Labrys monachus: one gene and its partner. The main gene of each other region encodes a partner of the protein of the gene in region 2 in a complex. Links are inferred from orthologs where the notes say so. Each region holds a gene or a part of one and is shown on either strand. Other genes may lie near its edges. The genes, in order: J3R73_RS25105 and uvrB.

Region 1 (14,056 bases), 3.7 Mb from region 2 along the record:
GGACGGTGAAGGCGAGCACGACGGCGAGCGCGGCGATCACCACCAGACCGGTCATGATCGCGTGGCCGCCGAAGAACACGGGCGACCATGCGGCGTTGAGAGCGAGCTGGACCAGGAAGAGCGCGAGCACGAGGCTGCGCCTCGGCGATGGCGGCGTGCGGCTCCACAACAGCCAGAGCGAGGCGGCGATCATCACGTAGAGAAGCGTCCAGGCGATCGGAAAGACGCCGTTCGGCGGCGTCCATATCGGCTTGGTGAGCTTGGCGTACCAGACCGGGATCTCGCTGACCGTCGCGTAGGATCCGATCAGGGCGATACCCAGGCAAAGCAGGACGCAGACCAAGGCGCGAAACCAGTCCCGTGCCGTCATGTCCGTTGAACCTCCGAATCGTATCTTCGTTGCAACGCTCTGACAGGGCCGCGGTTTCACCCGATCGGAGCGGTCGCCCGTTCCAGCCAGTCCCGTTCGTCCGGTTCGACGAGAGGAGAGAGCACCTCGCGAACGCGCCGGTGATAGGCATCGAGCCAGTCGATCTCCGATCGGGTCAAAAGACCGACGTCGATCGGCCGGGTGTCGATGGGGGCCAGCGTCAGCGTTTCGAAGCCCTGCATCGGGCGCTCGGCGCCCTCGATCTCGACCGCTTCCACCAACACCAGGTTCTCGATGCGGATGCCGAACTCGCCGGCCCGGTAGTAGCCCGGCTCGTTGGAGAGGATCATGCCGGGCTCGAGCGGCGTGGTGCCGAGCTTGGAGATCCGCTGCGGGCCCTCATGCACCGACAGGTAGGAGCCGACGCCGTGGCCGGTGCCGTGGTCGAAATCCGTCCCGACCTCCCACAGCGCGGCGCGGGCGAAGCTGTCGAGCTGCGAGCCGGACGCGCCTTTAGGAAAGCGGACCTGCGCGATGGCGATGTGACCCTTGAGAACTCTCGTATAGCGGTCCCGCATCAGGGGCGTCACGTCGCCGACGGCGATCGTGCGGGTGATGTCGGTGGTGCCGTCGACATATTGGGCGCCCGAATCGATCAGGAACAGGCCCGGCGTGACCGGCCGGTTGGAGGCGCGGCTGACGCGATAATGCGGAATGGCGGCGTTGGGGCCGGCTGCGGAGATGGTCGGAAAGGAGAGGTCCTTCAGGACACCGGTCTCGCTGCGGGCATGCTCCAGCGCCTCCGCCGTCGAAATCTCGGTCTCCGTCCCTTCGGGCGCCGTCCGGTCGAACCAGGCCAGGAAGCTGACGAAGGCGGCGCCGTCCCGGATATGGGCGGCACGCGCACCCGCCTGCTCGGCCTCGTTCTTGACCGCCCGCATCAGCGCGATCGGGTCGCTGCCCTTCTGCACCTTGCCGCCGGCCCGCTCGACGAGCGTGGCGAAGCGTTCGACCACCATCGTAGGATCGAGCCGGACCGTCTTGCCCTTCACCTCGGCGGCGAGCACCGCCTCCATCCGGCCCGGTTCGGCGATCGCCATGTGATGGGAGAGATTGTCGCGCACCGCGTTGGACAATTTGCGGCCGTCGACGAACAGCGTCGGCTCGCCGCTGGCCGGGACCAGTGCATAGGACAGCGGCAGCGGCGTATGCGAGACGTCCCCGCCCCGGATGTTGAACAGCCAGGCGCAGGCATGCGCGTCATTGGTGAAGACGGCGTCGATCTTCTGCTCGGCGAGCTTTGCCTGCAGCCGCTCGATCTTCGATCCGCTGCTTTCGCCGGCCAGGGAAACGTCGTGCAGGACGATGGAGGCGAGAGGCGGCGCGGGCCGGTCGGCCCAGATGGCATCGACCGGATTGTCCTCCACGGGGACCAGCGCGGCCCCCGCCTTTTCGCAGGCGGCGCGAAGCCGCTCGACCTCGTTGATCGATTGCAGGCGCGGATCGTAGCCGAGGCGGGCGCCGGGCGCGAGGGTCCGCTCCAGCCAGCGCTCGGGCGGTTCCTCGACGAGATGACGCGGCGTGAACGTGCCGGTATCCACCTGTTCGCGGACCTGCACGGTGTAGCGGCCGTCCACGAAGATCGCCGCTTCGGCAGCGAGCACGATGGCGATTCCCGCCGAGCCGGCAAAGCCGGTCAGCCACGCCAGGCGCTCTTCGGATGGCGGGCAATACTCGTTCTGGTGCTCGTCCGAACGGGGCACCACGAAGCCGTCGAGCCCTCGCTCGGCCAGCTTCTCGCGAAGGGCCTTGACGCGGGCCGGGCCGAGCGCGGGTTGGGAGATCTCGTCGAAGGATTGGAATGTGGTCATCTCATGCCCCGGCAGCGCGGACATCCCCGTCCGCATCTTCATCGCAGTCTGGCGTCTTCGAGGGCGGCCGGGGACATGCCGTCCCCGGCACCCGGATCATCTCGGCTTGTCCCTTCCGTTGGCGAGGACCAGCGTGGTCCATTCGTCGAGAGGGATGCGGCGGACGAGATGCAGGCCCTGTGCCCGATAGGCGGCGAGGGCGGCATTGGCATGGGCGTGCAGGAGCCCGGACAGGATCACCGTCGCGCCCGGCGCCAGCAGCTTCGCCATGGGCGCGGCGAGGCGCACGAGCGGCCCGACAAGGATGTTGGCGAAGACGAGATCGTAGGGCTTGCCGGCCTGGATCGGCCCGGCGGTGGTGCCGCGGGCGACGATGGCCGTCACGAAGGCGCCGGCCCGGTTGAAGCGGATATTGTTGCGCGCGGTGGCGATCGCGACCGGGTCGATGTCGGAGGCGAGGACGCGCCGGTGGAGGGCACGGGCCGCGGCGATCGCGAGCACGCCGGTGCCGGTGCCGATGTCGAGGGGCCTTTGCGGCCGCTTGCGCTTCAGCAGGGCGTCGAGCGCGAGCAGGCAGCCGCGCGTGGTGCCGTGGTGCCCGGTGCCGAAGGCGAGCGCCGCCTCGATCTCGATGGCGATGGTGTTGGCCGGCACGCGGGCGCGGTCATGGCTGCCATGGATGGTGAAGCGCCCCGCCGGCACCGGCGCAAGGCCTTCCAGCGACGCCGCCACCCAATCCTTGTCGCCGAAACTGTCGAAGGCGACCTCGACGTCCGGCCCGGCTGCGAGGGCGATGAGGTCGCCCACCGCCTGCCTGTCGGGGTCGGAGCGGAAATAGACCTCGACGAGCCAGGGTGGGCGGGGCGTGCCGTCCTCGCGCTCGAAGGCCGCAATGGCGGTCTCCGTCGGATCGAAGCTCTCGCCGAGCAGATCGGCGATGCGGCGCGCCCGGGCCTCGTCGGTGACGATGCGGGCGACATGGGTGGGATTGTTGGGATGCAGACCTTCGAGCATGTGCTTGGCTATCGCGCCGGCCGGCGAAGGGCAATGAAAATTGAGCCTCCCTGGGTCACGAAGGGCTGAACCGCATGAAGCGCTCCCGGAGCGCGCCGATCGCCGCGATGTCGGCATTGGCGAAGGCGACCCGCATATGGCCTTCGAGCCCGGGCCCGAAATAGGGACCGGGCAGGCACAGCACGCCGCTGCGGGCGACGAGCTCCCTGACCACGTCCGCCGCCCTTTGCCCGGGAAAGGGATGCCGCAGGAACGCGAAATAGGCGCCGACCGCATCGATCTTCCAGCCGTTTACGCCGGCGAAGGCCTGCCGGAAGGCCTCGGCCCGGCGTTCGATCTCGAGCCGGTTGGTCTCGCGCCAGGCGGCGAGGCCCTCGATGCCCCAGGCAACCGGCGCCTGGGCGGTGCGCGGCGCGCAGATCTGCAGGGTGTCGAGGATCTTGCCGATCTCCGGCGAGAGGGTGGGCGAAGCATGGAGAGCGCCGAGCCGATGGCCGGGGATGCAGTAGCTCTTCGAGAAGGAATAGAGATAGATCAGGGTGTTGCGATAGTCGCCTGAAGCGATGAGTCCGTGCGGTCGCCCTGCGATGAAATCGCGATAGGTCTCGTCGAGGATGAGGAAGAGGCCGCGCCGGCGGCACAGCTCCGCGAAGGCCTCGATCGTGCGGGGCGGATAGACCGCGCCGGTCGGATTGTTGGGCGAGACGAGGACGATGGCGCGCGTCGTCGCGTCGATGAGGCTGGCGGCGGCGTCGACGTCGGGGACGAAGCCGCCGTCGGCCGGGCTCGGCAGGGGCCGCGCCTCGATGCCGAGCATGTCGAGCGTCATCTTGTGGTTGAAGTACCACGGGGTCGGCAGCAGCACGGAATCGCCGGCCTTGGCCACGGCGATCGCGGCGATGAAGAAGGCCTGGTTGCAGCCGGTGGTGATGGCGACGTCCCGCCAGTCGACATCGCCCCCGTAGAGCGCGGCGACATGGGCCGCATAGCCCTTGCGCAGGACGGTGTCGCCCTGGATCGGGCCGTAGCTCGCCGTGGCCGCCTCGCCGGCGCTACGGCCGAGGCGCTCCAGCAGGTCGGCGTGCGGCGGATAGCCGGGCACCGCCTGCGACAGGTCGATGAGCGGACCTGCCGCTCCATCATAGGCCCGCGCCCAGCCCTGCGCCTCCGGAATGGGCGGCGTGGCCGTGTCGACCAGATTCGGATTGATGGTGGGGAGAGGGGACTGGAGCATGCGCCTGTCATGCCCTCGCCCCGCGCGCAAGACAAGAGCGTTCGGGCGGTCGGCGGGCGCCGGCCCGAAAGGAAATGCCGGGGCAGACGCCGTTGCCGCGGTAACGCCATTTACTCCGGCTTCCTATTTCGTCACGCCTTGCCCATCCGGCGATTCCGCTGGATCGTAAAACCCATTGGCCTGCCGTCATGACATTGCCCGCCAGCCTCACGATCGACGCCGCACGCTCGACGATCCGCCTCGACCCGCGCGATCCGGATTTCGTACAGAATCCCTATCCGGCCTATCGGGCGATCGGCGAGGTCGCGCCGCTGTTCCACTGGCAGGACTATGGCTGCTGGTGTGCGGCGAGCCACGCCCTCGTCTTCGATCTCTTCCGCGACAAGCGGCTGGGCCGGGAGATCCTGCACGTGGCGACGCGGGCCGAGCTCGGGTGGCCCGAGCCCCCCGCGCATCTGGCGCCCTTCTACGCCGTGGACGCCCATTCCATGCTGGAGCGTGAGCCGCCCGTCCACACGCGCCTGCGCACCCTCGTCAACCGGGCCTTCGTCACCCGCCAGGTCGAGCGGCTCCGCCCGCGTATCGCGGCGCTGGCCCATGACCGGATCGACCGGTTCGAAGGGCAGGGGCGGGCCGAGCTGATCGGTGCCTTCGCGACGCCCATCCCGGTGATCCTGATCGCGGAGCTGCTCGGCGTGCCCGCCGAGATGGCGCCGCAATTGCTCGACTGGTCGCATCGCATGGTGGCGATGTACCAGTTCAGCCGCACGCGCGAGAGCGAGGACCGGGCCGTCGCGGCGGCGCGGGATTTCAGCGCCTTCCTGCGCGATTATGTCGGGCGGAGGCGGGCCTCGCCGCGCGACGATCTCGTCAGCCATCTGATCGCCGCCGAGGCGCAGGGCGACCGCCTGAGCGAGGACGAACTGATCTCCACCTGCATCCTGCTGCTCAATGCCGGCCATGAGGCGACCGTCCACACCATCGGCAACGGGGTGAAGGCGGTCCTGCAGTCGGGGCTGGCGCCGGCGGATGCGTTCGCCGACACGCAGAACGCCGTCGAGGAGATCCTGCGCTTCGACCCGCCCCTGCACATGTTCCGCCGCTACGCGCTGGAGGACATCGCGCTCGGTCCGGTGACGATCCGCAGGGGCGAGGAGATCGGCCTGCTGCTCGGCGCGGCCAATCGCGACCCGCAGCGTTTCGAGGAGCCGGACGCGTTCCGGCCGGAACGCGAGCGGCCGCCTCATGTCAGCTTCGGCGGCGGCATCCATTTCTGCGTCGGGGCGCCGCTGGCGCGCCTCGAACTCGAAGTCGCCCTACCGATCCTGTTCGAGCGCCTGCCCGCTCTGCGCCTGGACGGCGAGGCGCTCTACGGCGACACCTATCACTTCCACGGGCTGACGGCGCTGCACGTGGCGTGGTAGCTCCGGGCGGCGGCTATGCCGGCATCAGCTGTCCGCCGTTGACGTGCAGGATCTGCCCGGTGACATAGGCGCTCATCGCGTCGGAGGCGAGGAAGAGCACCGGTCCGACGCAGTCCTCGGCTGTGCCGAGGCGCCCCAACTGGGTGCTCTTGCGCACGAATTCGAGGCGCTCGGGCGGCGTCGCGGCATGGAACGGCGTGAGGATCACGCCGGGGGCGATGGCGTTGACGCGGATGTTCCTGCCGCCCAGTTCCATCGCCATGTTGCGGGTGAGATTGTGCACGGCCGCCTTGGCGGTGGCGTAGATGCCGGATCCGGGCGCGCCGCCATTGTTGCCGGCGATCGAGCCGAGATTGATGATGGCGCCGCCGCCCTGCGCTTCGATATGGGGTACCGCCGCCTGGGACGCCTCGAGCAGCGAGCCGACATTCAGGTTCAGGACCTGCTCGTAGAGCTCCCTGTCGATTTCCACGAAGGGCGCGCGCCGGATCAGCGCGCCGGCGTTGTTGACGAGGATGTCGAGGCGCCCCAGAGCCTTGGCGGCCTCCTCGACCACTCTTCTGGCTTCGCCCTGCCGGCCGAAATCGCCGCGGAAGAGCTTTGCCGTGCCGCCGGCCGCCGTGATGGCCGCCGCCACCTCCGCGGCCTCCGCCTCGCTCGCATTGTAGTGGATCGCCACCAGGGCGCCCTCGGCCGCGAAGGCCTTCGCCAGCGCGGCGCCGATGCCTGTGCTGGCGCCCGTGACCAAAACTCCCTTGCCTGCAAGACCGAGCTGCATGACCGCTTCCTCCGAAATGTCGTGATATTGTCGAATGGGGAGCGGCAGATTGGCCCGGAAAACCACCGCGGGCCAATCACAAATTGCGTGTACGGACCCAGGGCGGGATCAGGCTGCGTCGATGAAACTGTCGACGACCCGCTTGCGGCCGGCCTTGTCGAAATCGACCGTGAGCTTGTTGCCGTCGATCTCGGCCACCTCGCCATAGCCGAATTTCACATGAAAGACGCGGTCGCCGATCTTGTAGGCCGACGCCGTGCCGGTGGAGCGCGCCACCAGTTCGCCCTCGATGGTGAGAGGTTCGCGGCGAGGCGCATTGGCGGCCTTGAAGCCCGATTCCATGTTCTGCTTGGCGCGCTGCCAGCCCGGGGTCGAATAGGTCGAGCCGGAAAAGGGCTGGGCACGGTCGAAGCGGCTCATGCCGAGGGAGCCGCCGGAGCCGTAGGCCGCCGACTGCTCGACGACGTCGACATGGGCTGCGGGTAGTTCGTCGACGAAGCGGGAGGGGATGGTCGCCTGCCACAATCCATGGATGCGGCGATTGGAAGCGAACCACACCTTGGCGCGCCGGCGGGCCCGGGTGAGGCCGACATAGGCGAGCCGGCGTTCCTCCTCCAGCCCGGCGCGCCCGTTCTCGTCGAGGGAGCGCTGATGCGGGAACAGGCCTTCCTCCCAGCCGGGAAGGAACACCGTGTCATATTCCAGGCCCTTGGCGCCGTGCAGCGTCAGGATCGAGACCTTGTCCTCACTGGCGCCTTCCTCGCTCGCATCCATCACGAGGGAGACGTGCTCCAGGAAGCCGGCCATGTTCTCGAAGGAATCCATCGAGCGGACCAGTTCCTTGAGGTTCTCGAGCCGCCCCGCCGCCTCGGCCGAACGGTCCTTCTGCCACATCTCGGTATAGCCGGATTCCTCGAGGATGAGTTCGGCCAGGTCCTGGTGGCGCAGGGTATCGACCTGCCCGGCCCAGCGGGCGAAGGACGCCATGAGGTCGCGCACGGTCTGCCGCGGCTTGGGCTTGAGTTCCTCGGTCTCGGACAGGATGCGGGCGGCCTGCATCATCGGCACGCCGTTGCGGCGGCCGTAATCGTGAAGGATCTGGATGGTGGCGTCGCCGAGCCCGCGCTTCGGCACGTTGACGATGCGCTCGAAGGCGAGGTCGTCGGCCGGCTGCATCGTGGCACGGAAATAGGCGAGGGCGTCGCGGATCTCGGCGCGCTCGTAGAAGCGCGGGCCGCCAATGACGCGATAGGGCAGGCCGAGCGTGACGAAGCGATCCTCGAATTCGCGCATCTGGAAGGAGGCCCGCACCAGGATGGCGATGTCATTGAGCGCATGGCCCTTGCGCTGGAGCGCCTCGATCTCGTCGCCGATCGCACGGGCCTCCTCGCCCGAATCCCAGGCACCGGCGACGGTGACGCGCTCGCCCTCCTCGTCATCGGTGAACAGGGTCTTGCCGAGCCGTCCTTCATTATGGGCGATGAGGTGGCCGGCGGCACCGAGGATATGCCCGGTGGAACGGTAGTTGCGCTCGAGGCGGATCACGGCCGCACCCGGAAAATCCTTCTCGAAGCGCAGGATGTTGTCGACCTCCGCGCCGCGCCAGCCATAGATCGACTGGTCGTCGTCGCCGACGCAGCACAGATTGGGCTTCTGCCCGGCCGGCGTCTGCGCCAGCAGCCGCAGCCACAGATATTGGGCTACGTTGGTGTCCTGATATTCGTCCACCAGCATGAAGCGGAAGCGGCGGTGATACTCGGCGAGGACGGTCGGATTCTCGCGGAACAGCCGGATGCATTCGAGCAGGAGATCGCCGAAATCCGCCGCGTTCAACGTCTTCAGCCGGGCCTGATAGGCGGCATAGAGTTCGCCGCCCTTGCCGTTGGCGAAGGACATGGCTTCCCCGGCCGGCACCTGCTGCGGCGTGAGGCCGCGATTCTTCCACCCGTCGATGGCCGATGCGAGCTGCCGCGCCGGCCAGCGCTTCTCGTCGATGCCGGCGGCGTCGATCACCTGCCGGATCAGGCGCACCTGATCGTCGGTGTCTAGGATGGTGAAGTTCGATTTGAGATCGACCAGCTCGGCATGCCGCCGCAGGATCTTGACGCCGATGGCGTGGAAGGTGCCGAGCCAGGGCATGCCCTCGACGCTCTGGCCGATGAGGACGCCGATGCGCTCGCGCATCTCGCGCGCCGCCTTGTTGGTGAAGGTGACCGCGAGGATCTGATGCGGCGCGGCACGGCCGGTCGCGAGGATGTGGGCTATGCGGGTGGTCAGGACACGCGTCTTGCCCGTGCCGGCCCCGGCGAGCACCAGCACCGGTCCGTCGAGGGTCTCGACCGCCGCGCGCTGCTCGGGATTGAGCCCGCCCAGATAGGCGGCCGGCCGTGCCGCCGCGAGCGCCCGCGCGGCGATGCCGCCGGCAGCCGGCTCATGGGCGGGGGAAGGGGAGCGAGGTTCGGACAAGGGCAAACTTTCAGGGTGATTCCATTCGGGGTGAATCATGGCTTAGATGGGGCGCCCCGTCGAGATTGCGAGCCGGCGCCGCCGATCGGCGGCAAAACCGGTCCGACGGGGGCGATCCCCAGGGGTTTCCAGCCCGCGGGAAGATGCCGCTTGAACGCAGGCGAGGGCCGTGCAGCAATAGGCCCACCGTATACGGGAAGATAGCCATGATCGATGCTTCGCTCGCCTTCGCCACCTTCCTGGCGGGCTTCATCTACACGATCGCGCCCGGTCCTGCCTTCCTCGCGCTGTTCGCGCTCGGGGCGGCCAAGGGGCGGGGGCCGGGTGCCTGGTTCATGGCGGGCCATCTCGTCGGCGACGTCCTGTGGTCGGTGCTGGCGCTCGCGGCCATCATCGGGGTCAGCCAGGTCGGGCCGGCTTTGTTCGACGTGCTCGGCATCTGCTGCGGCCTCTATCTGATCTATATGGGCGCAAGGGCCGTGATGACGAGCCGGGACGGCAAGGCCGCCGTGATCGGCGCCGAGCGGCCGCTGGTCAACGGCATCTTCTTCGGGCTGACCAACCCGAAATCCTATCCGGTGGCCCTGGCGACCTTCGGCGCCCTGGTTGCGCCGCACGGCAGCCAGATCACCTGGAGCGACACCCCGGCCCTGATCGTCAGCGCCCTCTTCGGTTTCCTGGCCGCCTATGCCATCCTCTATTGCGCGATCGGCCTGCCGCCGGTGCGCCGCTTCTTCTCGCGCTACGGGGTCTGGGTGACGCGTGTCGTCGGCGTCGTCTTCATCGGCTTCGGGGCGAAGTCGCTGGCGGACGGCGCGCGGGGCCTTGCCTCGGCGCGCGGCTGAGGCCGCCGGCTTCGGACCGGTTCCGCGCGTCCCGCGTTACTGCCGGCTGAGCCTTTCCGGCATATGGATGGCGCGGCCGACGATCTCGGGAGTCGGCAGGTGGCCGTGGGACGAGCGCATCTCCGCGAGATTGTCGATGATGTCGCTGGGGAAGGGGGCGACGCGGCGGGTCGCCAGATCGATATTGAGCGAAATCAGCTCGCAGGTCGCCGCCACCCAGCCCTCGACGGCATGGCACAATTCCTCGTAGATGTGCAGGCGCTTCTCGTCATAGCCGACGAGCTGAAGACGAACGCGCACCGGGTCTTCGAGATGCAGTTCGCGCTTGTAGACGACATGGACCTCGCCGGTGAAGAACGACATGCCGCGTTCCTGCATATAATCCTCGCCGAGACCGACGAGCGACAGCGCCTCGCCCAGGGCGTTGTCGAACAGCACGTGATAATAGGCCATGTTGAGGTGGCCATTGTAGTCGATCCAATGCGGCTGGATATACATCGGAGATGAAACGAAGGGCGCAAAGAAAAGCGCGGGTACCTTGCTGGCGTCAAACATATCCGCTCCCTCGCAACATATCACCGCGTCTCTTGGAATCCGTCGTGGCCCGGATGGCCAGGCCATCCCTCGCGGCGGGAAAGCAGAAATTTACTGCGGTCACTTGCTGCTGCGGGCCTGGGACGGCAGTGTATGCAAAACGCCGGACACCTCAAGGAAAAGCATCAAATCATGGTCAATTTTACCGAAAACCCTCGCCATTACACCGCAGAGGGCCTTTCTGCCTTGTGCGAGGGCCTTTCGCAGCGGTTCGGCGACCGCTTCTCCACAGCCCAATCCCTGCGCGATCAGCATGCGAGCACGCTGACATGGCTGCCGGCCCAGGCGCCCGACGGCGTCGTGTTCCCGCTCGATTCCGGGGAAGTGGCGAGCGTCGTGGCGCTGTGCGCCGAACGGGGCGTGCCGGTGATTCCATACGGCACGGGTACCGGTCTGGAAGGGCACGTCAACGCGCCCTCCGGAGGCATCTCGATCGATATGAGCCGCATGAATGCCATCGTGGCCGTGCATGCGGAAGACCTCGACGCCGTGGTGCAGCCGGGCGTGACGCGCAAGCAGCTCAACGACTATCTGCGCGACCAGGGCCTGTTCTTTCCCATCGATCCGGGCGCCGACGCGTCGCTCGGAGGGATGGCGGCCACGCGTGCTTCCGGCACCAACGCCGTCCGTTACGGCACGATGAAGGACAATGTCCTGTCGCTGAAGGCGGTGCTCGCCAGCGGCGAGATCGTCACCACGGCGAGCCGCGCGAAAAAGAGTTCGGCCGGCTATGACCTGACGCGATTGATGGTGGGCTCGGAGGGGACGCTCGGCGTCATCACCGAGCTGACGGTGCGCCTGCACGGCATTCCCGAGGCCATCAGTGCCGGCATCTGTCCGTTCGCGTCGGAGCAGGCGGCCTGCGATACGGTGATCGCGACGATCCAGTCCGGGCTTGCCGTGGCCCGGATCGAACTGCTCGATGCCCTGATGGTGCGGGCGGCCAACAATTATTCCCAGCTCGATCTGCCGGAAACGCCGATGCTGTTCGTCGAATTCCACGGCAGCGAGGCCGGGGTGGCGGAGCAGGCCGAACGCTTCGGCGAGATCGCCGCCGAATTCGGGGGCGGCCCCTTCAGCTGGGCGACCAAGCCGGAAGACCGCACCAGGCTGTGGACCGCCCGGCACAATGCCTATTGGGCGGTCGGAGCGCTGCGTCCGGGCGCACGCAGCGTTGCGACGGATGTCTGCGTGCCGCTCTCGCGCCTGGCCGAATGCGTGGCGGAGACGCGGCGCGATATCGATCGGACCGGCCTCGTCGCGCCGATCGTCGGTCATGTCGGCGACGGCAATTTCCACGTGCAGCCGCTGATCGACATGACGGACGCAGGCGAGGTCGCGGCTTGCGAGGGATTTCTCGAACGGCTGGTGCAGCGGGCCCTCGCGATGGAGGGAACCTGCACGGGCGAGCATGGTGTCGGACAGGGCAAGCGCAAATATCTCGTTGCCGAGCATGGCGAGGCGGCCCTGGGCATGATGATCGCGATCAAGAACGCGCTCGATCCCCGTGGCATCATGAATCCGGGCAAGATCTTCATGCCTTGAGCAAAATGCGTTCAAGCAGGAGAGGATCACCAATTTAACCGATTGGTGTGAAACGAATTTTGCGCTTCTTGCCGATTCGATCCGAAGCTGGAACGCTCCCGTTTTCCGGAGCGGATATCAGGATCCCACGGAGCGGCATTTCGCCGCGCTCAAATGCAACAGGCGGGCGTTGCCACCGCGACGCTCGCCTGCTCGTGAACTTCGTGAGGCGCGCCGTCGATCCGACGCGCCATCGCCATTTGCCTACGGCGTGACGACCACGGGTTGCGTGGTCTCCTTGGTCCCTGCATTGCTGGCTTCCCTGGGCTTGACGTGCACGATGATCGGCATCGTCACCCCTGACGGTACGGGCCGACCATCCAGATAGCCCGCCTGCTGCGACTGCTTGTCCACCGAGAGAAATACAAGCATGTTCGCAGCCGCGATGCGGCTGCCCGGTTCCGCCCTTGCCAGGGGATTTTGGACCGTGTGCGTACCGACCGTATAGAAGCCCGCGCCGAAGACACCCAACGCCAGCATGACTGCGGCAGCGCTGATCAAGCGTAACATAGTGTACCCACCTCACCATAAGCGAGAGATACCGTTCTTTGATTGTCGCGACGCTGTGATGACGAACGGCTTGTCTCTACCGCCCCTTCTGTCCGGATTCCCGATATCGCTGGACTCATCCGAAAACAGCAGCCGATCTGTGCATTTGCACTTGTCCCGGCCCGGTTCTCTTAGCACAAATTTCGTCCGGCCCTTACTCAAATCTAAATATTTGGTAAAATTGTGAACGAACGGAACTTTTTTTCAGAATATCGTCTTTTTATTGTGACGAGTTCTATTTTCGCCGCGGCGTATTGCGGGTAGCCCGCCGCGTCCGCACCGGCTATGGTCCGCAGGCCGTCTTCAACCCCCATAAGGACGGAAGCTCCGGCGAAGCGATGCGTCGCCGCAAGGTCGACCACGGGCATCGGCGTACGGGCAGCGTGCGTTCGCCGCCGTTGTGCTCGATCGCGCGAGCCCGTATCACAGACCGGAAGCTGCCCGGAATAAACCATGGTGACGTGACAGACGGGGCTGCTCTTGGAAAAGGCAGGGAAGGGGACCGCGCGGGCATGCCATGCGGGGCCTTGCCCGGCCGGCGTTAATAAGGAAGTCCGGCGTGCGCGAGGCGCTCACCGTTGTCGGTTTCTTGCTGATACTCGCCTTCGCGGCCGTGTTTGCCGCGCCGCTTTACGTCGACTGGAATTCCTGGCGCGATGACATATCGGCGCGCCTGTCCCAGCATTTCGGCACCTCGGTCGTCATCGGGGGGACGATCCAGGCGAGAATTCTGCCGCAGCCCTGGCTTTCCGTCGGCGACGTCGTCATCGGCGATCCCAATGGCGCGACGAAACTGACCGTCGGCACCATCAATGGCGATGTCAGCCTGGCGGGCCTTCTGCGGGGCGACATCAACCTCTCCAATCTCGTCATCCGCAGCCCCAGGCTGACCCTTGCCACCGGCAAGGACGGATCGCTGCAGCCATTGAGCAAAGGCCTGGTTTCCGCCGATGCGACGCTGGAGAGCTTCGAGATCCAGGACGGTACCGTAAGGTATATGGACGAGGCCGCCGGCCGCGACGTGACGTTCAGCGACATCCATCTGGTCGGCGATTCACGCTCGCTCCTCGGGCCCTACAGGGCGGAGGGCGGCGTCCGCTTCGGCGGCGTGCCGCATACGCTCAAGCTGACGACGGGGATCGTCGCCGACGGCGGACTGCATCTGCGGGCGAGCCTGGTTCCCGCCGACAGGCCGGTCACCATCGATCTCGACGGCGAAGCCGGCATACGCGACGGCAAGCCCCGCTTTGCCGGAACGGCGACCCTCGCTCGGCCCGTCATCAATGCCACGGGCGGCACCGGGCAGCCCGATACGCCATGGACCGTC
Region 2 (14,251 bases):
CATAGCCGTTCAGCAATTCCCACTTTCGATCGTAGAACGGGCAGAGCCTGTGCAATACCTGCCGCAAGTCGACCGAAAGGTCCTGCGCCTCACCGGTGCGCAGCCGCCAAATGTCCGCCATGGCAACGGCCTTCGCCATCAGCGCCACGCCCGCCATGGTCGCCAGGGGCCATGGACTGGAGATGATAGGGTCGCGCCCTTCGAAGCGGACCGAGCCGCCCGCATCGGTGGGGGCATGTCCGGTCGCGGCGAGCACCTCGCGCAGTTCGCGCATCGGGTCGATGGTGCGGTCATCGGCGATGGGATTGGCCATCGCCTTGGTGATACGGGTTTGGATGGGGAGCATGGTGCGTCCTTGTTGCTGGGACCCGCGCGCTCAGGGGAGCGTCGGTGTGGCAGATTTCAGGGAGAGGAGCTGAATGAGGACGTCGTCCCGAGCCCGAGTCATCGCATCCAGCGACCGCGCCTTCAGTTCTTCCTCGATGCCGCTGACGGCTTCGGCACGAACGGCCGGGGTGAACGACAGGTCGCCCAGGTCGCGCCACCAGCTCTCGATCGGCGGTCCCAAGTGATCGATCACATGGCCGATGCCACCAGCGCCGCCCGACAGGTGCAGGTTCATGAACGGACCCAGCAGCGCCCAGCGCAAGCCAGGCCCATGGGCGATGGCCGTGTCGATGTCGGACACGCTTGCGACCCCTTGGTCGACCAGGTAGAACGCTTCGCGCCACAGAGCGGCCTGGAGGCGGTTGGCGATATGGCCCTTGATCTCCCGCTTGATATGGATCGGCTTCTTACCGATGGCGGTGTAGAAGGCGAGCGTCTGTTCGATTGTCTCCGCCGTGGTCAGTTTTCCGCCCACCACTTCGACCAATGGAATGAGGTGCGGTGGGTTGAAGGGATGGCCTAAGACGACGCGGCCGGGATTCTTGGCGGCGTCCTGGATATCCGAAATGAGAATGCCGGACGAGGACGTCGCGATAATCGCGTCGTCTCCAATGGCAGCCGAGACGTCGGCAAGGAGCTGGCGCTTGATGTCGAGCCGTTCGGGCCCGTTCTCCTGTACGAACTCCACGCCTGCGAGCGCCTTGCCGAGGTCGGCATCGAAGGTCAGCCGGTCGAGAGAGGCGCCCTTGGCAAGACCGAAGCGGCCGAGCGGCTCCCAAAAGCTCCGGGTCAGATTGCGGAGGTTTTCCTCGGCGCCGGGCGCCGGGTCGGTCGCCGAAACGTCGAAACCGCGGGACAGGTAGTAGGCCGCCCAGCTCGCCCCGATAACGCCGGTGCCGACGATACCGATCTTGGAGAATTTATTCTGAGACATGGCTGATCTTCGCCTTTTCGGTCAGAGATTGGGGGCTGCGCGTTTCCAGATCAGGCTCGCGGTCTTGAGCCGGCCGTTAAACGGCATGGGGTGCTCCGGGCCGAGATGAAGCCTGCCGCCGTCAATCGCGACGACACGCACCTGCCGTTGCCCCCGCCAGTTCGGGAAAAAGCTCACGAACATTTCGTGCTCTAGCCGGCCCCGTCCTTCGTCGAAGTAGAAAGGGCCGCTGTAGGCGATGTAACTGCGGCCGGCGGCCGTATATTCCTCGCCCGATCCGCCGTAGAGGTCGTCGCTCTTGAAGCGATCGCGTCCGCCCGAACTCAGTTGAGCCGACATATATCCGTCGGACGTATAGAGAATCAGTCCCGCGGGATTCGTCCCCATCGGGTAGCTGACTTCGCCGGATTGAACGTCGGTTTCCGTGTAGCTCTCCAGAAACCAAGCGCCAATCAGTTGTTCCCGTGTGATCATCGTGCACTCCTTGAATGCTCATGATGGATCGTGATTGGCACTCTCACAAAGACATGGTAGCTCTATGCGCTATGCCTGATAGGTATGGGAAATTGGAGCTTCGGCATCTGCGCTATTTCGTGGCCGTCGCCGAGGAAGGGAGTCTCAGCGAAGCGGCTCGGGTACGACTGCACACGGCCCAGCCTTCGCTCAGCCGCCAACTTCGTGAACTGGAGAATGAGCTCGGTGTCCAGCTCTTCGAGAGACGCCCACGAGGCATCACCCTCACGCCGTCCGGTCAGCGTTTCCTTGAGCACTGCCGCGACATCCTGTCTCGTCTCGACGTAGCGGTGAATGACACGCGCGGAACGAGGACGATCCTGCGACTTGGCTGCCTCACGGGCCTTGAGCCCGACGTCCTGCCACGAGTGATACAGCTCGCGAAGCCGCACGCATCGGACGTAGATGTCCAGGTAGTCAGTGCACCTTCACCCCGTCTTGTCGAGCTCCTGCGAGCCAGGGAACTCAACTTCGCGCTCATGCGGCAGGAAGAGGGCGCCGTCGACCTCGATTTTAAGACGGTGGCCCTGCAACCCTTCGTGGTCTTGCTCCCCGCCGATCACCGGTTGGCGAAACAAAAGAGCGTCGCCTTCCGGGATCTGCAGACCCAACCTTACATCGCGGTCAGTCAGCAATCCGCTCCCGCTCTGCGCGATGCGGTTGACAACTGGTGCCAGCAGCAATCATTGACCCTAACGCCGAGCCACACGGTGAACGATTTAGGCGCCAGCTTATCGCTCATTCTCACGGCCCATGGCTTTGGTCTTATGCCGGATTATGGCCGGCATCTCGTCCCGCCCGCCATCGCCGTTCGCCCCTTGGTGGGCGGCCCGCCTCCGCTCCCGCTCGTCATCGCATGGCGTCCAAAGAGCGCGACACCGGCGCGCTTGCTCGTCAAGGCCATAACAGCACATTGGAACCCGGACTGACCCGATCAGAGCCGGTGGCCTTCTAACAGGCGTGCCGGTTTCAGCGCACAATCGAATTACGGAATTATAGTGCATCCTTTTCGACGCTCGCCTCTCAAGGCGTGCGCGCCTCATCCTTCGGCTTTCGCCCACGCTTTGCCGCCGCCAGCGTGCGGCCCGTCGCCGCTTCGATCTGCGCCAGGAAGCCGGGATCGCCGAGCGGGCGCCCCACGGTTTCGGCGCGGCGCAGGCGGGCGAAGCCGTCCTCATGCGGACCAAGAGCGAGGAGGTCGGCGAAGCGCGGCACGCGCTGCACGACCGAAGCGATGTCGGTGATCCCATCGTCGGCGCCGTCGATGAGCGCGCGCGTGCTGGCCCAGCGCCAGCCAACGGCCTCCGGCACCAAGGCCGGCCCGCACCGGTTTGGGCGCGATCGTGCGCAGGGCCGCGAGCCCGTGCGGCTCGTCGAGGGCGACGGAACCGTAGCGCCCCTGCCGGAAATGCCCCGGGCGGTTCAGCCGGGCATGAACGCGGCCGGCATGGCGGCGACGGGGGCGGTGAGCGCGGGGCGCATGCCGTCCTCGTCCCGCGGCATCAGCCGCAGGTGCACGGGGGCGGGCATCAGGCATCAGGACCAGATGGCGCCCTTCCCCTGGAGAGAAATCTTCGGGACACTCGGGGTCAAGCAACTCACCACGACGCCGAAGGCAACCGCCGTGAGCCTGCAATGAAGTCTGCCGGAAAGCCGGATGCGGGAAATCCGCACGCCCGGTTTGATGAGCGGGGAAGGGAAACGGGCGTCGCCGAACGGCCCAAGCTACCGCGCCCTTCCTCGACTCTACAATTAGAACAGCGTCATACTCCGGGCGCTGCTGACCGGCCGCCCGGCGACCGCGCAGGAATTGAAGAAGGCCCTCCGCGCCGCTGGCCATGAGGTCAACGACATCGGCCACCGCATCAGCGATGTACGGAAGGCCCTGGCCCGGTCAGGGGAGACGCTCCACAGCACCTGGATAACGGTGAAGTCCGGCAAGCGGGCGAAGCAGTACCATGTGACGGCGGATGCGGCGGAACGCGTGGCGCGGCTACGTTAAGGACTTAGCTAAATCGCTGGATCAGTAAAGACAATCCTTGCCCTAGCTCCATCGAATTCGAATTTTCCGAATCGTTTGGCCGAAAACCCTGGTGCGTTGACCATATATCCTAATAAAAAGGAATGTCTGTTGCCCAGATGCTCGCGAGAGATCCGAACATCGAATATCCCAAACGTAAATCGCACCCCTTTAAAGAGAGGCAAAAAGGCGGGAACATTGAAGTTCTTCGTGTAGACGTAGGCGGGCGTATTATTTGCGGTGGTATGTCCCTCCTCGAACGTGACGGCGGCGGTTGTTTTTGACACATTAAGTGCGTGGTCGAAGAAAACACGTTCAACCGAGTAGAGACACGGCTCCTCCGCGATATTTTCACGCGTAACCGAAATAATGAGCGGGTTGGACCAAGAGCTATCTCCCTCAAACTCAACAGGACACCAGTTCGGATGGAACCGCATATCAAAGACTAGTCGAATGTCCGGGGCGTGGGCCCGATTCATGACATCACGAATTTCGTAGTCATGCATCGGGATCGATTCAAAGTTATAACGGCGGAAGTATTTTTTATCCGGCGCTTGATGAGGCGCTAATGAAGTTGCAGCTGGTATCGTAAGAACATATGCGACCCTTTTGCCATCATCCGAAATGGGTATCTGCTTAATCACTATTCCCGCTATTCTCGGCATGACCGTGCTGCTGAGAACCTGCTCGATCCACTCCGGGGTAATATCATCTCGGTCTGAACCCTCATCGACACGGAGCGGAATCTGCTTCTTTTCGACTATCCCGTAGATGATCTGGCCCCCCGCCGAGTTGGCGAAAGCCGACACGTCCTTAGCAAGCTCATCCCGGCTTTTGCTGTCCTTGGCGAGAGAGGGAGATGCCTTGTAGTCAAGGGTTAGGCTTTCTGACAGCTTTTCATCAACGAGGCGTTGAAGGTCAGTTATGGATTCCAATTTCAGCACCGTACCATCCTAACTCGGCTAGAGAGGCCCCCAGCTTTGACACCGGCACGCACGCGGGGATGTACACAGTGCGTGACTCGCTCGCATCAAGACGTCAGCCCAAATGCAGAAAATTAGAGCTACCCAAAGCTTTTAAAAGCTTTGACGGCGTCTGCTATATTGGCTTTTATCTCGACTTTAAACCGAGAGACTATCTTTGAAACCAAGCTTTCTCTTGGCTGAATATCGACCGTATGGCGCACGGCCTTTCCGGCGGGCGTAATTTCGAGAGTGCTATTTATGTTGGTGATGTAGCCACGCTCTCTTAGTCCATCTATCGCATCAAAAAAATTAGGCAGACCCGGCACTAGCTCTCCCTCTCCCTGGATGTGACCAAGCTTCTTCGAGAGGGCAACGCCCTGGGAAACGAGATCGAGTGACGTATTGCCCTTATCGACAATACCGAGAACGAGTTGCTCATTCGGAGGAAAGAAATATTGGTAAATCCCAAGTTCCTTTAGACGAGCCTGGGCGTCTCCGCGATTGCCTTTAGACTTGAATAGCAGCCAATCGTCGTCTGTAAATTGATACAAGGGAAGTGGGCAGACGCCGCAGGCTCGGTCGAGAGCCAAGTTGTCGATCTTAACGATATCGAAGATCGCATTCAAAAGATTCATCGGATTTTGCTGTGCAGACTGAAATATGTGCATCCAATTGATCGCAGTTAGTTGCTCCACAACACCAACGATCTGGCTGGCGGGACGCATCTCCAAGTTATCGAAGATACGCATGATTGGCTTCATCACGGGATCAAAATGGCGGGAGATCTCTTCCTTATGACCCGGTTCTTCGGATGTCGCCAACAGCTTTCCAACATCAAAGACCTTGCTCACATCGACCTGGCCGTCGGCCGTAACAAAAAGCCTGCGGGTGAAATCCGAAATATCGACAGAGATTGGGCGCGCAACTAAAACCTTGGTGTCGGCGGGCATCGTCGCTTGAACATCGACTTGCATAAGCGCGGCTATGCGAGGATTGCTTTCAGCAGAGATAATAATAACCCGCTTAGTTCTATCATCTACGGAAATGGATTGAACGGGGTGTTCTAAACCACTTATGCCGGTAATGGTGGTATTCTCCCGCGGATCAGCTCCAAGCGCGATGCCCAGTGCCTGCCACACCTCATCGCCACCTTCCTCAGCCATGACGCCTCCCGTGCTAGAAGATTTTCGTGAAAGATCCGATATAAAAGCCCAAAATCAACTTTATCGCGTCGGCAGCAAACTTTCGAGCGTCTGTTTTACAGGGCAATCGGGTGAAGAAGTAGGTGACAAAGCGTTGATGTCAGGGTCATCGCATTTGGCCGATGATGGATCTTGCGAAGTCGTTGGACCATCCTGATCGTTTTCGTTTGCGGCGGACGGAGATGCCCGGGCGCGCTTGGTTCAGGATGTTCAGGGCGAGCTTGCGCAAGGTTGTCAGAATTACGGTGACAGTGCATTTGATTTGTCGCCACCCCCGAGTGTACTGTTCCTGCCGATATGATCTCGCTGCCGTTGAGCCAGCATTCACGGCCCCGATTCGCCATTGCCCTAAGCCGCTGTCCTGGCCGGGTGGGTCGCATCGCCTCGGCCCGCGAGGAGGCCGCTGATCGAGACATCTTCGTCCAGGGCGTCCCAATGGATGCCCCGCCGGCTCAACTCGTAATTCTCGCGTTCCTGCGGGGTGGCGTGAAGCAAGCGGGGGAACCAAGCGAGCGGCACGCCGATCGTCCGGCCGTCTTCCAGTTCAACCCATAGGCAATCGTCGTCGAAGCGCAGGGCTCTAGGCGAAATACTCATTCCACGCCCTTTCCAATTGAACGCGATGGTCTTCAACCATGCGTTGGACGCGATTCAGCGACCTAGCGTCAAGGCCATCATTATACGACAGGGACACGGCCGGCGTCAGCCAGAACTTGGCTTCGTCTCTGCCCCGCCGGACGTGGATATGCGCGGGCTCGCGCGGGTTTCCTTCGTTCGAATAGAAAAAGAAGGTGAAACCATCGAGCCGCAGGACGACAGGCATCCCTATCAGCTCCATCTATGGGAGAACTGAGGTGCATTGGCGTTTCGCTGCGTCCCGCTGCCTCACCGCTTCCACCCCCGTCCGGCCTTGCCGCCGCCCTTCTTCCGCACTTCCGCGCCCAGCGGCACCTCGCGGTCGGTGCCGGGGCCCATGCTGTCCAGCCCGGGCTTGGCCGCGCGGGTCTTCGGCAGGTTGGCGGCGTCGCCATAGGCTTTCGGCCCCTTATACGCGCCGGCCTTCTGCTTGACGCTGACCTGCCGCGCCGCGCCGTCGTCGGCCACCGCCATTTCGGTCTCGCGCAGGCGCTTGAGCTCGTCGCGCAGGCGGGCGGCTTCCTCGAAGCGGAGGTCGGCGGCGGCGTCGCGCATGCGCTTTTCGAGGTCGGCGGTGACCGCCTCGAAATTATGGCCGATGGTGGAGACGCTGTCGGCCATGCCCTTGTCGACGGTGACGCGGTCGCGCTCATAGACCGAATTGGTGATGTCGGCGATCGAGCGCTTGACGCTTTCCGGCGTGATGCCGTGGGCGGTGTTCCAGGCCACCTGCTTCTCGCGGCGGCGGTCGGTTTCGGCGATGGCGCGTTCGAGCGAGCCGGTCATGTGGTCGGCATAGAGCAGCACGCGGCCGTCGACATTGCGGGCGGCGCGGCCGATGGTCTGCACCAGCGAGGTCTCCGAGCGCAGGAAGCCTTCCTTGTCGGCGTCGAGGATGGCGACGAGGGCGCATTCGGGGATGTCTAGGCCCTCGCGCAGCAAATTGATGCCGATCAGCACGTCGAAGGCGCCGAGGCGCAGATCGCGGATGATCTCGATGCGCTCGATGGTGTCGATGTCCGAATGCATGTAGCGCACGCGCACGCCGTGGTCGTGCATATATTCGGTGAGGTCCTCGGCCATGCGCTTGGTCAGCACGGTGACGAGGCTGCGATAGCCCTGCTTCGCCACCTGCTGCACCTCGCCGAGCAGGTCGTCGACCTGGGTGCGCGCCGGGCGGATCTCGCATTGCGGGTCGATCAGGCCGGTGGGGCGGATGACCTGCTCGGCGAAGACGCCGCCGGTGTGCTCCAGCTCCCATTTGCCGGGGGTGGCCGAGACATGCACGGTCTGCGGGCGCATCGCGTCCCACTCCTCGAAGCGGAGCGGCCGGTTGTCGAGGCAGGAGGGCAGGCGGAAGCCATATTCGGCCAAAGTCGCCTTGCGCCGGAAGTCACCCTTGTACATGGCGCCGATCTGCGGGACGGTGACGTGGCTCTCGTCGGTGAAGACGATGGCGTTGTCGGGCAGGTATTCGAACAGGGTCGGCGGCGGCTCGCCCGGCTGGCGGCCGGTGAGCCAGCGCGAATAATTCTCGATGCCGGCGCAGGAGCCGGTCGCCTCCATCATTTCGAGGTCGAACACCGTGCGCTGCTCCAGCCGCTGCGCCTCGAGCAGGCGGCCGCCGGCATAGAGCTGCTGCAGGCGCACCTTCAGCTCCTCCTTGATGCCCTTGATCGCCTGGTTGAGGGTGGGGCGCGGCGTGACATAATGCGAATTGGCGTAGACCTTGACGAATTGCAGGTCCTGGATCTTCTGGCCGGTGAGCGGATCGAACTCGGCGATGCTCTCGATCTCGTCGCCGAACAGGTTGATGCGCCAGGCGCGGTCCTCGTAATGGGCCGGGAACAGCTCGATGGTGTCGCCGCGCACGCGGAAGGTGCCGCGGGCGAAATCGGCGCTGATGCGCTTGTATTGCAAAGCGACGAGGTCGGCGATCAGCTGCTTCTGCTCGACGCGCTCGCCCACCGTCATGCCGAAGGTCATGGCGGTGTAGGTCTCGACCGAGCCGATGCCGTAGATGCAGGACACCGAGGCGACGATGATGACGTCGTCGCGTTCCAGCAGCGAGCGCGTCGCCGAATGGCGCATGCGGTCGATCTGCTCGTTGATCGAGGATTCCTTCTCGATATAGGTGTCGGTGCGCGGCACATAGGCCTCGGGCTGGTAATAGTCGTAATAGGAGACGAAGTATTCCACCGCATTGTTGGGGAAGAAGCTCTTGAACTCGCCATAGAGCTGGGCCGCCAGCGTCTTGTTGGGGGCGAGGACCAGGGCCGGGCGCTGGGTGCGGGCGATCACCTGCGCCATGGTGAAGGTCTTGCCCGAGCCGGTGACGCCGAGCAGCACCTGGTCGCGCTCATGCAGGGAGAGGCCGTCGACGAGCTCGGCGATGGCCGTCGGCTGGTCGCCGGCGGGCTGGTATTCGGAGACGAGCGCGAGCGGGATGCCGCCCTCGCTCTTGTCGGGGCGCGAGGGGCGGTGCGGCGTCCATACCGGCTTGCCGGCGAGGCGCGGATCGCCGCTCTCCAGCAGCGCCGTCAGCGCCTTGATGGTGCCGGCCGAGCCGCCGAGCCTGTCGAGCCCGTCCGGATCGAGCTCGGGCTCGTCCTTGCCCTTCCCCGTGCCCTTGGCCTTGCGCTTGACGGCGCGGCCTTCGATCCTGGCGCCGCCGCCGGCGACGGGGATGCCGAGCTTGCCGGCAAGGTCCGGGTCGAGGCCGGTGACGGCGGTGTCGAAGCCGGCCTGCGGCGCCTCGCCGAAGCCCTCGGGCGGGCTGCGCCGGCCCTCCTTGAGCAGGCCCGGATTGAGCAGGGCCTTCAGGTGCTCGTCGAGCGAGGGCAGAGGCGGCCGCGAGGCCTTGGAACGGGGCGTGCGGACCTTGCGGGCGGGAGAATCTTTCGAAGTGTCGGCCATGGCCTGATAATGGGGTGAGTCAGGGCGCGATGAAAGGGCCGGCAGGGGAAACTTGCTGACAGCGTGGTGTCAGCAGGATGGGGCCCGGGATCGCAGGCGTCTCGCCTGCCTCTTCCTGCAGGCGCAACGTTTCCAGGAGCAGGCGAGACGCCTGCGGTCCCAGGGGGGCGCTCCGGTCAGCCCGCCATGAAGCGGCGGTAGCCGGCGGCGCGCAGGTCGCAGGCGGGGCAGGCGCCGCAGCCATAGCCCCAGTCGTGATGGTGGGTGCGGTCGCCATTGTAGCAGGTGTGGGTGTCCTCGCGGATGAGGTCGACCAAAGCGTCGCCGCCGAGTTCGCGGGCCAGCGCCCAGGTCTGCGCCTTGTCGATCCACATCAGCGGCGTCTCGACCACGAAGCGGCTCTCCATGCCGAGATTGAGGGCGAGCTGCATCGCCTTCATGGTGTCGTCGCGGCAGTCAGGATAGCCGGAGAAGTCGGTCTCGCACACGCCGGTGACGAGATGCCTGGCGCCGCGGCGATAGGCGATGGCGGCGGCGAAGGTGAGGAACAGGAGGTTGCGGCCGGGCACGAAGCTGTTGGGCAGGCCGTTCGCCTGCATCGCTATCTCGACGTCGCGGGTCAGCGAGGTGTCGCTGATGCCGCCGAGCACCGAGAGGTCGACCATGTGGTCCTCGCCGAGCCGGGCGGCCCAGTCGGGGAAGGCGCGGCGCAGAGCGTCGAGCACCGCCGGGCGCAGATCGAGCTCGATGCGGTGGCGCTGGCCGTAGTCGAAGCCGACCGTCTCGACATGGTCGAAGCGGTCGAGCGCCCAGGCGAGGCAGGTGGTGGAATCCTGCCCGGCGGAGAAGAGGACGAGGGCTTTTTCGGTCATGGCGGCGTTCCGCTGGAATGAAGAGACAGATCCGAGGGCCCGTCATCCCCGGCGAGGCCGGAGGCCGAGGGAAGGGGAGCCATGGCATGGAGCGGTGTCCCGGCCCATGGAGTCCCTTCCCTCGCCGCTGCGCGGCTCGCCGGGAATGACGGGTGTAAACAGTTTGCCGGATCGATTCACGGTCCCACGCCATCGCATTGGAACGGAGTGGTATTTTCGGTTTCGGCGCGCGGGCCGAGATGGGTGTCGCCGCGCGCGCGGGCCAGAACGACCTGGCGGTGGCGCTCGCGGGCCGAGGCCTTGCGCTCCGGCGTCAGCGCCTGCGCGCACCAGGGGCAGCTGACGCCCTCCTCATAGTCCGGCGACCGGCGGTCGTCGGCGCTCAGCGGCGACAGGCAGCCATGGCAGAGCGCGAAATCCTCCACCGCCAGCCCGTGGCCGACGGCGACGCGCTGGTCGAAGACGAAGCAGGCGCCCTGCCACAGGCTCTCGGTGGGCGGGATCTCCTCGAGATAGCGCAGCACGCCGCCCTTGAGATGGTAGACCTCCTCGAAGCCCTCGCGCAGCATCAGGCTGGTGGCCTTCTCGCAGCGTATGCCGCCGGTGCAGAACATCGCCACCTTGCGGTGGCGGGCCGGATCGAGATGGTCCCTGACATAGGCCGGAAATTCGCCGAAGCTGCGGGTCTTGGGGTCGACGGCGCCCTGGAAGCTGCCGATGCGCACCTCGAAATCGTTGCGGGTGTCGATGACCAGCACGTCCGGATCCGAGATCAGCGCGTTCCAGTCGCGCGGCTCGACATAGGTGCCGACGCGCTCGATCGGATCGACGCTGGGGTCGCCGAGGGTGACGATCTCCTCCTTGAGCCGGACCTTCATGCGCAGGAAGGGCATCGCCTCGGCGAAGGAGGTCTTGTGCCCGATGTCCGGCAGGCCGGTGATCGCCCGCAATTTCGGATGGAAGGCCGCCATCGCCGCGGGCGAGCCGGCCACGGTGCCGTTGATGCCCTCGGGCGCGAGCAGGACGATGCCCTTGATGCCGAGCGAGCAGCACAGCTGCGCCAGCGGCTGCCGCAGGGCGGCGAAGTGCGGCAGGCGTGCGAAATGATAGAAGGCGGCGATCTCGACGGTCGGCATCGGCGCTGTGTAGCGCCAAAAAGGACGCGGGGCAATTTCCGGAGACTGCAGGCTTCCGGCCTGCCTCTTCCCGCGGGCTCCGCGTTTCCACGAATGCAGGCGTCGACATAGGCGCGCGATGGAGGGTCGATCACCGATCGACCTGTTCCTTTCCGGCAGGTTCTGCGTTTCCAAGATGGGCGATCGGGTGATCGCCCCTCCATCGTCGCGCCTTTCCTCGCAGAATGAGCGCCCAAGGGCGTCCCGCCTGCTCCTGGAAACGTCGGCGTTTCCGAAGATGCAGGCTGGAAGCCTGCGGTCCCGGGGTTACTGCGCTGCCTGGCGCGAGGCGACGACGGCGTCGGCGTGGCGGCCCGAGATCTCGGCGAGGTGGTCGAAGCGCGCCCGGAAGGTGCCGACGCCGGCGGTGGCCGAGCGCAGCTCGATGATGAGATCGGTGATCTCCGCCTCCGGGATCAGGGCGCGGACGATGTCCCAGCCGTCCCAGCCCGGCCGGGCGTCGAAGCCGAGGATCTGGCCGCGCCGCGAGGAGACGATGGCGTTGGCGCGGGCGGTGGCGTCGGAGGGCACGGTGATCTCGACGCCGAGCACCGGCTCGAGCAGCACCGGGCTGCATTGCGGCATCGCCTCGCCCATGCCAAGGCGGGCCGCCATCTGGAACGCCATGTCGGAGGAATCGACCGTGTGGTAGGAGCCGTCGGTCAGCGCCACGCCGACATCGACGACGGGAAAGCCGAGCGGCCCGCGCCTGAGATAATGCCGCACGCCTTCCTCGACCGAGGGGATGTAGTTGCGCGGCACCACGCCGCCGGTGATGCGGTCGGTGAAGACGAAGCCGGTGCCGCGGGGCAGGGGGCCGACGTCGATGACGACGTCGCCGAACTGGCCGTGGCCGCCCGACTGCTTCTTGTGGCGGCCGCGTATGCCGGTCGCGGATTTGCGGATCGTCTCGCGGTAGCCGATCTGCGGCGGATAGGAATTCACCGCCACGCCGAATTTGGAGGCGAGCTTCTCGACGGCGACGCGCAGATGCATCTCGCCCTGGCCGCGCAGCACGGTGTCGCCGAGCTCGGCATTCTGCTCGACCGAGAGCGAGAGGTCCTCGTCGAGCAGGCGCTGGATCGCCGCCGACAGCTTGACGTCGTCCTTGCGGTCGCGGGCGCGCAGGGCGATCGCCATCACCGGCTCGGCGATCGCGACGGCGGCGAGCCGGCCGACGGCCCCGGCGCCGCTGAGGGCGTCGCCGGTATGGGCCGCATCGACCTTGCCGAGGGCCACGGTGTCGCCGGCCTGGGCCTGCGCGACCTTCTGCGTGGTCTGGCCGAGCAGGCGGGCGCAGCCGGCGACGCGGCTGCTTTCGCCGGAGGAGGCGGTGACGGTCATGCCTTCCTGGAAGGTGCCGCGCAGCACCCGCGTCAGCGACAGCTTGCCGGCATGGGCGGTGTGGAAGGTCTTCATCACATGGCCGAGGGCCGGCGCGCCGGGCTCCGCCGTCAAGCCGAGGCGCGCCACCGTCTCCGTGACGCCCGGCGCCTCGTGGCGTAGCGCCTTCATCAGGCGCAGCATGCCGTTGCCGTTGAGGGCCGAGCCCATCAGCACGGGCACCGCCAGCCCGTCGCGCAATTCATGGGCGAGGTCGTCGAACACGCGGTCGCGCGGCGGCTCGACCTCGTCGAGCAGCTGCTCCATCAGCGCGTCGTCATGGTCGGACAGCCGCTCCAGCATGGAATAGCGGGCTTCCCGGCCGCGCGGCAGCTCGTCCGGCGGGATGTCGACGACCTGCGAGGCGGCGTGCTCCTGGTAGATGAAGGCCCGTTCGAGCGCGAGGTCGATATAGCCGACGGCGACGCCGTTCCGCCAGATCGGGATCTGCCGCAGCAGCAGCGGCAGGCGGGAGGCGGGCTGCAGCAGAGGCAGCGCCTCGCGCACGCTCTGGCTCGAACTGTCGATCTTGTTGAGGAAGAGGAAGCGCGGGATCTTCCGATCCTCCAGCTCGCGCAGGATCAGCTGCAGGGCCGGGATCTTCTTCTCGTCGGCCTCGCACACCACCACCGCCGCGTCGATCGCCGGCAGCACCGGCTGCATCTCGGCGAGGAACTCGATCGAGCCGGGGCAGTCGACGAAGGTATAGGTGTCGCCCATGAAGTCGACGGCGGCGACATTGGCCTCCACGCTCATGGCATGGCTGCGGGCCTCCGCGCTCGCATCGCCGATGGTGGTGCCGGCGGCGACGGTGCCCTGGCGCTGCAGCGCGCCCATGCGGGCGAGGATCGCCTCGAGCAGCGTCGTCTTGCCGCTCTGGAACGGGCCGACGATGGCGATGCAGCGCGGCCCGCCATATCGTCTGCCATTCGCATTGTCCTGGGTCATGGTCGTACCTCCCGCATGAATGGGGCGCCGCTCTTGGAGGCGGTGGGCGGTACGGACTGCCTGACGGACGGGGACTGTTCGTCGGAACAATTCACACCGCGGAAGAGGCGCTCGAATTCGGTTGTGCTGGAAGGGATCCTGCGCCGGCTCGGTCGTCGGCGGATGGTCGCGCCGTTCGGGAGGGCTGGCAAGGAAAAAATGGCGGTTCCGCACCGGGAGAGGCCGGCGCGGCCGCGGGAGGAGCCGCGCCGATGCCGTCAGGCCCTCGGCGGTGGCGGCCCCTCGCCGAGGACGACGACG

The links.
Region 1: the proteins of uvrB (region 2) and J3R73_RS25105 are in contact, whole or in part, in a crystal structure (PDB 7EGT), measured with the Thermus thermophilus proteins. The link is inferred for Labrys monachus from one-to-one orthologs. Residues at the interface, in WP_096411307.1 of Thermus thermophilus: Glu23, Leu25, Arg26, Asp27, Gly28, Glu29, Arg30, Phe31, Arg55, Glu326, Asp327, Phe328, Glu379, Ser382, Gln383, His398, Gly400, Arg401; in WP_096412145.1 of Thermus thermophilus: His654, Arg656, Phe657, Gln666, Asp668, Glu669, Lys680, Arg681, Leu682, Ser683, Lys685, Tyr686, Ala687.

What each region holds. Positions count from the first base shown.
Region 1 is NZ_JAUSVK010000001.1:5,480,121-5,494,176, reverse strand. What follows is about bases 6,499-9,560. They hold J3R73_RS25105 (ATP-dependent helicase), read right to left. Parts: upstream 9,197-9,560; coding sequence 6,800-9,196; downstream 6,499-6,799. Other genes in these bases: J3R73_RS25100 (LysE family translocator), read left to right, coding at 9,364-9,560; J3R73_RS25110 (SDR family NAD(P)-dependent oxidoreductase), read right to left, coding at 6,499-6,691. Also shown: J3R73_RS25135 (TspO/MBR family protein), read right to left, coding at 1-370; J3R73_RS25130 (aminopeptidase P family protein), read right to left, coding at 427-2,241; J3R73_RS25125 (50S ribosomal protein L11 methyltransferase), read right to left, coding at 2,338-3,255; J3R73_RS25120 (aminotransferase), read right to left, coding at 3,311-4,489; J3R73_RS25115 (cytochrome P450), read left to right, coding at 4,678-5,913; more of J3R73_RS25110, read right to left, coding at 5,927-6,498; more of J3R73_RS25100, read left to right, coding at 9,561-10,002; J3R73_RS25095 (thioesterase family protein), read right to left, coding at 10,039-10,557; J3R73_RS25090 (FAD-binding oxidoreductase), read left to right, coding at 10,729-12,141; J3R73_RS25085 (hypothetical protein), read right to left, coding at 12,385-12,690; J3R73_RS25080 (AsmA family protein), read left to right, coding at 13,289-14,056. UniProt on the Escherichia coli protein: A helicase with DNA-dependent ATPase activity. Unwinds DNA duplexes with 3'-5' polarity. Translocates on single-stranded DNA with 3'-5' polarity. Initiates unwinding more efficiently from a nicked substrate than double-stranded DNA.
Region 2 is NZ_JAUSVK010000001.1:1,750,420-1,764,670, forward strand. The notes cover bases 6,707-9,963. They hold uvrB (excinuclease ABC subunit UvrB), read right to left. Parts: upstream 9,574-9,963; coding sequence 6,907-9,573; downstream 6,707-6,906. Other genes in these bases: J3R73_RS07985 (DUF4160 domain-containing protein), read right to left, coding at 6,707-6,844; queC (7-cyano-7-deazaguanine synthase QueC), read right to left, coding at 9,750-9,963. Outside these bases: J3R73_RS07940 (CoA transferase), read right to left, coding at 1-346; J3R73_RS07945 (3-hydroxyacyl-CoA dehydrogenase NAD-binding domain-containing protein), read right to left, coding at 377-1,321; J3R73_RS07950 (lipocalin-like domain-containing protein), read right to left, coding at 1,343-1,795; J3R73_RS07955 (LysR family transcriptional regulator), read left to right, coding at 1,816-2,763; J3R73_RS07960 (hypothetical protein), read right to left, coding at 2,858-3,145; J3R73_RS07965 (AlbA family DNA-binding domain-containing protein), read right to left, coding at 3,845-4,798; J3R73_RS07970 (hypothetical protein), read right to left, coding at 4,918-5,982; J3R73_RS07980 (DUF2442 domain-containing protein), read right to left, coding at 6,370-6,618; more of J3R73_RS07985, read right to left, coding at 6,602-6,706; more of queC, read right to left, coding at 9,964-10,445; oxygen-dependent tRNA uridine(34) hydroxylase TrhO, read right to left, coding at 10,622-11,581; J3R73_RS08005 (elongation factor G), read right to left, coding at 11,888-13,951; J3R73_RS08010 (aconitase X swivel domain-containing protein), read right to left, coding at 14,209-14,251. UniProt on the Escherichia coli protein: The UvrABC repair system catalyzes the recognition and processing of DNA lesions. A damage recognition complex composed of 2 UvrA and 2 UvrB subunits scans DNA for abnormalities.